DNA from 2 places in the Vibrio sp. JZG10 genome. Region 1 is predicted to be linked to the other one. Evidence: riboswitches for the same ligand, from Rfam matches in the RefSeq annotation. Region 1 holds a riboswitch; the other holds the start of a gene.

The links. A riboswitch is a leader RNA that binds a small molecule or an ion and turns the genes downstream of it on or off. The one in region 1 is predicted to bind thiamine pyrophosphate.
Region 2: linked by a shared signal. The riboswitch ahead of thiB (thiamine ABC transporter substrate binding subunit) and the one ahead of thiC (phosphomethylpyrimidine synthase ThiC) in region 1 are both predicted to bind thiamine pyrophosphate.

The regions. Positions count from the first base shown of each region.
Region 1 covers NZ_JBSUGE010000032.1:185-4,381, forward strand. The annotation lists gene ACWYVB_RS22780 (multicopper oxidase domain-containing protein) at 97-1,479, shown strand; gene crcB (fluoride efflux transporter CrcB) at 1,603-1,986, shown strand; TPP riboswitch at 2,047-2,145, shown strand; gene thiC (phosphomethylpyrimidine synthase ThiC) at 2,310-4,197, shown strand, end outside.
Region 2 covers NZ_JBSUGE010000016.1:84,751-88,947, reverse strand. The annotation lists gene mpl (UDP-N-acetylmuramate:L-alanyl-gamma-D-glutamyl-meso-diaminopimelate ligase) at 307-1,665, shown strand; gene ACWYVB_RS17750 (flavin prenyltransferase UbiX) at 1,670-2,305, shown strand; TPP riboswitch at 2,343-2,479, shown strand; gene thiB (thiamine ABC transporter substrate binding subunit) at 2,552-3,544, shown strand; gene thiP (thiamine/thiamine pyrophosphate ABC transporter permease ThiP) at 3,586-4,197, shown strand, end outside.

The DNA.
Region 1 (4,197 bases):
CGTTATAACCAAGTGCTCCGAAATGTTAGCAATAAATGAGAATCATTATTTATATTTAGTTACACTCAACCGATCTGGATTAATGGGTAACTATGTATGGATATATCTCGTCGACGCTTCCTTCAATCATCCTTAGCGATCTCCGCGCTTACTGTTCTACCTGCATGTTCTCTATCTAGGAGTACTAATAAGCAGGGGCAGTATATATACGATATCACTGCAGAGCCTTCTACGGCTGAACTAGTGCCCGGTTTCAATACTGAGGTATTAGCTTTTAATGGGCGTATACCTGCACCGATAATTCGTTGCCGACAAGGGGAAAAGGTAACAATCAACTTCATCAATAAGCTATCAGAGCCGACGACGATTCATTGGCATGGCTTGAGGATTCCTATTGAAATGGATGGAGTTCCGTTTTTAAGCCAGGCTCCTATCATGCCCGGAGAGACTTTTACGTATGAGTTTATTCCGCCAGATGCAGGTACGTTTTGGTATCACCCACACATGAACAGCGTTAAGCAGCTTGGTATGGGGTTGGTTGGGCTAATAATTGTTGAAGAGGCTGAGCCTGTTCAGTTTGATGAAGAGCATGAAGTCGTCCTCAAGCATTGGCATTTAGACAAGCAAGGACAGTGGAAGAACCTAATGGTGCCGCGCTTGAGTGCACGTATGGGAACGCCAGGAGAGTGGAGTAGCGTCAATGGTATTCATGAGCCTGTTTATACGCTGGAGCAGAACGCGACTACGCGATTAAGAATTGCTAATGTCGATAACACCATTACCTATCCGATCGCGATTGAAGGCACAGAGGCTTGGGTTATTGCTATCGATGGCAATCCAGTTAAAACGCCTTATAGGCTCACTCAACACAAAATTGGTCCGGGAATGAGATTGGATATCGGATTGATTGCTCCGAAGGCTGGAGAGCGTGTTTATGTGCGTCAAATGAAAGGGCGCTTCCCATTCTCCTTGTGTGAGTTTGAAGTTGTTGAGTCTGACCTGCCAAGCAACAAGAAACTGCCTTTATTGCCTCTCAACCCTGTGCCTGATCTTGATTTGGAAAATGCGGAGCAAATCGATTATGTGTTTGAATGGGAGGGGGCGATCACTCCTGCCGATAAATCGGGCAAAGCGATACCTAAATTCTGGCTGATGAACAAACGAGCTTGGGAGGGAATGAGTAAAGATAATATCCCAGCACCACTTTCAACATTGGAGCTTGGAAAAACCTATATCTTCAATTTGAAGAACGTTACTCAATATCATCATCCTATTCATCTTCATGGGCATACATTTACTGTTCTTGAGTTAGATGGAAAGAAACTCGACGAACCGTTCCATACCGATACGGTTTTACTTGGAAAAAATGGCAGTGCCAAAGCTGCCTTTGTTGCTAACAACCCTGGACGTTGGATGTATCACTGCCATGTTATTGAGCACATGAAAACCGGTTTGATGGGGTATATTGAAGTAAAGTGACTCCTGTAACTTTTTTAATCTCAGCGTGTTTTAAATGCAATACGTTGTCGAATTCTAAAATTTCACCATCAATATTGCTTTAGTTTTGGTTACAATATCGTCATCAATAGTGTTGGGGGAATTATGGGGCAGTTTTCCATTCTTGGTTTTATTGCACTAGGTGGTGCTTTCGGTGCGTGTTCTCGTTACTTGATATCTGAACTGTGTGTCATTTTATTGGGGCGTGGTTTTCCATACGGTACGCTAACTGTTAATGTGGTTGGTTCATTTATCATGGGCTTGTTGATTGCTGCGTTCGACAATGAACTGTTGGCAACAGAACCTTGGCGACAAGTGATTGGTTTGGGCTTTTTAGGGGCACTGACGACGTTTTCCACCTTTTCTATGGATAATGTTTTACTTATGCAGCAAGGTGCGTTTCTTAAGATGGGGTTAAATATTTTATTAAATGTGGTGCTGAGCATCTCTGCTGCGTGGATCGGTTTCCAATTATTGATGCGCAGCTAGCAAAGTAGTTAAAAATTAAACAGGTCGGCTTGGTTTAACCAGGCCGTTTTTATATACTGATATCACTTGTCGGAGTGCCATAAGGCTGAGACCGTTAATTCGGGATCCGTTGAACCTGATCAGATTAGAATCTGCGAAGGGAACAAGAGAAGATATTTATACCGGAGTTTTTTCTGGTTGACCTATCAAATAGTCGAATGTTGTTACAGGCAAATTACTTAAGCTTTATTTAGCCTTAATTTGACTCCTCTTGTCGCATCTATCCGCCAAGCATTTTTATCCAATTACTTTTTATCTAGTATAACAAAGCAAGGAAAAATGCTATGTCGAGTCGCAAACAAGCGAGACTGGAAGCAAAACAGTTTATTGAAACACTCTCGGTACAGCCGTACCCAAATTCCACAAAAGTATATGTAGAAGGTTCACGTCCAGATGTTCGTGTACCTATGCGTGAAATAGCGCTAGCAGATAGTCTGATTGGTGGCACAAAAGAAGCGCCTATTTTCGAGCCGAATGAAGCCGTCCGAGTCTACGATACGTCAGGTGTTTATACTGATCCGAACTACGATATTGACCTTTATAGCGGCTTACCAAAGCTAAGAGAAAGCTGGATTGAAGAGCGAGGTGACACAGAGTTACTCGATGAAGTAAGCTCGGTGTACACCAAAGAACGCTTAGAAGACGAAACACTAGACGATCTTCGTTACGGCAATCTACCACGTATTCGACGTGCCAAAGATGGGCAATGCGTCACTCAACTGCACTATGCTCGCAAAGGTATTATCACCCCAGAAATGGAATTCATCGCGCTGCGTGAAAACATGGGTCGTGCCAAGTACCGTGATGAAGTGCTGAATCAACAACATCCAGGTCAAAGCTTCGGGGCGAACCTACCAAAGGACATTACCGCCGAGTTTGTTCGCAAAGAAGTTGCCGAAGGTCGCGCGATTATCCCTTCTAATATCAACCACCCAGAATCCGAACCAATGATCATTGGACGTAACTTTTTGGTCAAAGTGAACGCCAATATCGGTAACTCATCGGTGACGTCTTCGATTGAGGAAGAAGTTGAGAAGCTCGTTTGGGCGACACGCTGGGGTGGGGATACCGTTATGGATCTCTCTACTGGACGTAACATCCACGAAACTCGCGAGTGGATTCTGCGTAACAGCCCGGTTCCGATCGGTACCGTACCTATGTATCAAGCGCTGGAAAAAGTGAATGGAGTTGCCGAAAACCTTAACTGGGAAGTGATGCGCGATACTCTGATTGAGCAAGCAGAACAGGGCGTTGATTACTTCACTATCCATGCCGGTTTACTACTTCGCTATGTGCCAATGACTGCAAAGCGTGTTACTGGCATAGTCTCTCGTGGTGGTTCTATCATCGCGAAATGGTGTTTAGCGCATCACCAAGAAAGCTTCTTATACACCCACTTCCGAGAGATCTGTGAAATCTGTGCCAAGTATGATGTGGCACTTTCTCTCGGTGATGGTCTGCGCCCTGGTTCGGTTGCCGATGCTAATGACGAAGCGCAATTTGCGGAGCTTCGTACTCTTGGTGAGTTGACTAAGGTTGCGTGGGAATACGACGTACAGGTGATTATCGAAGGTCCTGGCCATGTTCCAATGCACATGATCAAAGAGAACATGGAAGAGCAGCTAGAGCACTGCCATGAAGCTCCGTTCTACACCCTTGGTCCACTGACGACAGACGTCGCTCCTGGTTACGACCATATTACGTCAGGTATTGGCGCTGCCATGATTGGCTGGTATGGCTGTGCGATGCTTTGTTACGTAACACCTAAAGAGCATCTTGGCTTACCAAACAAAGAAGACGTGAAGGTAGGCATGATCACTTACAAGCTTGCTGCGCACGCCGCTGATTTAGCTAAAGGGCACCCTGGCGCACAAGTTCGTGATAACGCGCTTTCTAAAGCACGTTTTGAATTCCGCTGGGAAGACCAATTCAACTTGTCACTCGACCCAGAAACCGCGCGCGCTTTCCATGACGAAACTTTACCTCAAGAGTCCGGCAAAGTTGCTCACTTCTGTTCGATGTGCGGACCAAAGTTCTGCTCGATGAAGATTTCGCAAGAGGTACGAGAGTACGCGAAAGACACTGAGCAAGTTGCTGCGGACCAAGCTATCTCTATCAAAATGCTTGATGATCCTCTTGAGGGGATGCGTCAGAAATCTCAAGAATTTAGAG
Region 2 (4,197 bases), on a different contig from region 1:
TCCTTACATTTTCATTTCATTGGGGGTAGTGCGCAAGTGAGCATCTCTTTATGGATGTTAAACGATTGCGCTGGATGTAAGTTTAAGTCGCAGATCTTTTTAATGGTAATGAAGTAACTGTTTGAGATCTCAATTTATTTGTAGACTTGCTTGAGGTATTCATCAGTAAGCAAGAGGTTGTACAGTCTGTGTTCAACCTTGTCATATTTGTGAAAGGGACTGCAAGAAGAAGGCTAAAGTCTCTCGCTTTTCTGGTTGTGATCGCGATAATGAAAGCATTAAAGAACGCATTACAAGGTTTAGTTTATGCACATTCATATCTTGGGTATCTGTGGCACATTTATGGGCGGCGCTGCGATTTTAGCGCGCCAATTAGGGCATAAAGTCACTGGTTCTGATGCCAACGTTTACCCACCGATGAGCACGTTGCTTGAGTCTCAAGGTATTGAAATTATTGAAGGCTTCGACCCGTCTCAACTCGACCCTCAACCAGACCTTGTGGTGATCGGTAATGCCATGAGCCGTGGTAACCCATGTGTTGAACATGTGCTCAATACCAACATGCGCTACACCTCTGGTCCGCAGTGGCTCAACGAGTTTTTGCTGCACGATCGCTGGGTATTGGCGGTATCGGGTACACACGGTAAAACGACCACGTCGAGCATGCTGGCTTGGATACTCGAAGACTGCGGTTATCAACCTGGTTTCCTAGTTGGTGGAGTACTTGGTAACTTTGGAGTCTCTGCTCGTTTGGGTGAAAGCATGTTTTTTGTCGTTGAAGCGGACGAATATGACAGTGCTTTTTTCGATAAGCGTTCTAAGTTTGTGCACTACCATCCTCGAACCTTAATCATGAACAACCTTGAGTTTGATCATGCTGACATCTTCGATGATCTAGAGGCGATCAAGCGCCAATTCCATCATTTAGTGCGAACGGTTCCCGGAAATGGCTTAATCTTAGCTCCGAAGCAAGACCAAGCTTTGGCGGATGTATTAGAGCGTGGTTGCTGGACAGAAAAGCAGTTTTCAGGTGTTGGTGGCGACTGGCAAGCGCACAAATTAGTGCTTGATGGCTCAAAATTTGACGTTGCGTTGCAAGGCGAGAAGGTTGGTACCGTCGAATGGAATTTGGTGGGTGACCATAACGTTGATAATGCGTTAATGGCGATTGCCGCCGCACGACACGTTGGTGTAACGCCGGAACTTGCTTGTCAGGCTCTGGGCCGTTTCATCAACACTAAGCGTCGTTTAGAGCTCAAAGGTGAAGAACAAGGCATCACGGTTTACGATGATTTTGCGCATCACCCAACGGCAATTGAACTCACCGTCGGTGGTTTGCGTAACAAGGTAGGCGAAAAACGCATTCTTGCCGTGTTGGAACCTCGTTCTGCCACTATGAAGCGCGGCGTGCACAAAAACACACTCGCGGATTCGCTACACAGCGCAGATGAAGTGTTCTTATTCCAACCAGACAACATCGAATGGTCGGTGCAAGATATCGCGGAACAATGTCAGCAACCTGCTTTTGTTGACGCTGACATCGATAACTTTGTAGCGAAAATCGTTGAACGTGCGCAGCCAGGTGACCAAATCCTCGTGATGAGTAATGGTGGCTTTGGCGGTATTCACGGCAAGCTCCTCGAGCAACTTAAACAAAAAGTCTGATTTTATGCAAAACAAACAGCAGCAAGCAGAAAAAGCCATCACTTTAGCGTTAACTGGAGCATCTGGTGCGCCTTATGGTCTGCGCCTTTTAGAATGTTTAGTCGCGGCGGATTATCATGTCTACGTTCTGATTTCTTCGGCGGCTCGCGTTGTGATGGCAACCGAACACAACCTTAAGCTGCCAAGTGGGCCAGACGCCGCAAAGCAAGCGCTGGTGGAACATCTCAACTGTGATCCAAATAACATCACTGTTTGTGGTAAAGATGACTGGTTCTCACCAGTAGCGTCTGGCTCAGCGGCACCAAAGCAAATGGTGGTTTGCCCATGTTCAGCAGGAAGTGTTGCGGCGATCGCGCATGGTATGTCGGACAACTTGATCGAACGGGCGGCTGATGTGGTAATGAAAGAACGCGGGCAGTTGTTGCTCGTGGTTCGTGAAACGCCATTTTCAACGCTGCATCTGGAGAACATGCACAAGCTATCGCAAATGGGCGTCACCATCATGCCAGCGGCTCCGGGCTTCTACCATCAGCCAAAGAGCATTGAAGACTTAGTGGATTTTATGGTGGCGAGAATTCTCGACCACTTAGGTATTGAGCAAGGTTTAGTGCCTCGTTGGGGCTATGACCAGCGCTCGTGAGCTGATTGTGTAACCACTCAAATACCTTTACAATCCATCCAACTCATCGGGGAGCAAACCCATTTTGCATTGAGTCAATCAATGCATTTGGGCGCTGAGACCTAAGTGCTTTACTAGGGACCCGTATTACCTGAACCAGATAATGCTGGCGTAGGAATTGAGTCTGGATATTGGAAATCCTTAATAGCCGCCTCAAACCCTGTGCCGCTCAACTTATTTCTCTGAAATACTCATGGAGAGCGAGCAGTGAAACCCACTCTAAATCTGATTGCCTTAGCTGCAATCACCTCTACTTCAGCGTTTGCTGCTGAAAACACATTAACTATCTATACCTACGACTCTTTTGCTGCAGATTGGGGGCCGGGTCCTAAAATCGAGCAAGCTTTTGAAGCAAAATGTGGCTGTGACGTTAACTTCGTTGCGTTGGACGATGGTGTGTCGATCCTGAATCGTCTTCGTCTTGAAGGCGGTAATAGCAAAGCCGACATCGTGTTAGGTTTGGATAACAACCTGATGGCTGAAGCGAAGAAAACCGGTTTGCTTACTGAGCACAATGTGGATACGGCCAACACAGTGTTACCAAACGGTTGGAGCGATACGACGTTTGTACCGTACGATTACGGTTACTTCGCGTTTGTGTACAACAAAGAGAAACTGGCTAATCCGCCGAAAAGCATGAAAGAGCTGGTGGAAGCGCGCGACGATTTGAAAGTGATTTATCAAGATCCGCGTACGTCAACGCCGGGCCAAGGCTTGATGCTGTGGATGAAATCCATTTATGGCGACGATGTGACGCAAGCGTGGCAGAAGCTAGCGAGCAAAACCGTAACGGTCACGAAAGGTTGGTCAGAAGCGTATTCCATGTTCCTTAACGGCGAGTCGGACTTAGTGCTTTCTTACACTACGTCACCTGCGTACCACTTAATTGCGGAAAACGATTCAAAGTTTGCGACGGCGAATTTTGCTGAAGGTCACTACATGCAAGTTGAAGTCGCCGCTAAAGTGAAAGGGGCAAAAAATTCAGAACTTGCTGATCAATTTATGAATTTCATTTTAAGTGATGAGTTCCAGTCAGCGATGCCAACGGGTAACTGGATGTACCCTGTTACTGACGTTGAGTTACCTAAAGGTTTTGAAACCTTGAGCGTTCCAAACAAGTCGTTGAGCTTTAGTGCTGATGAAGTGGCAAAAATGCGTAAGTCTTGGATTCGCGAATGGCAAAGCGCACTGATGTTTTAGCTGACGTTCCACCCCTCATCTGAATGAGATAGGTTTTACCTTTGAATTCTGTTCCAAAAATAGGTTTAGGGGTCGCGATGATCATCGCGACCTTTGTTGTTTCTGCCCTAGGTGCTTTGATTGTTCAAGCCCCTTCACTTGATGTGTCTGTGGTATGGGACGACCCGTATTATCAACATGTCACCAAGTTCAGCTTCTACCAAGCTTTTCTTTCCACATTGCTCAGTGTTGGCTTTGCCATTCCAGTTGCGCATGCGCTTTCACGTCGCCAATTTTGGGGTAAGTCATTACTGCTTAAGCTGTTTGCATCGACGCTAGTTTTGCCTGTTTTGGTTGGTGTTTTCGGGCTACTAGCGATTTATGGCAACAGCGGTTTGTTAGCGCAGTGGCTACAGAGTTTCGATAGCAAACTGCCATTTTCTATTTACGGTTTGAACGGCATTTTACTCGCCCATGTGTTCTTTAATTTACCTTACGCGGCGCGCTTGCTGTTGCAAGCATTAGAATCTATTCCTGCCGAGCAACATAAGCTGTGTGCGCATTTAGGTATGAACCATTGGAATAAGTTTCGTTGGGTGGAATGGCCGCGTTTAAGACAGCAACTTCCCCACGTTTGTGGTTTGGTATTTATGTTGTGCTTCACCAGTTTCGCC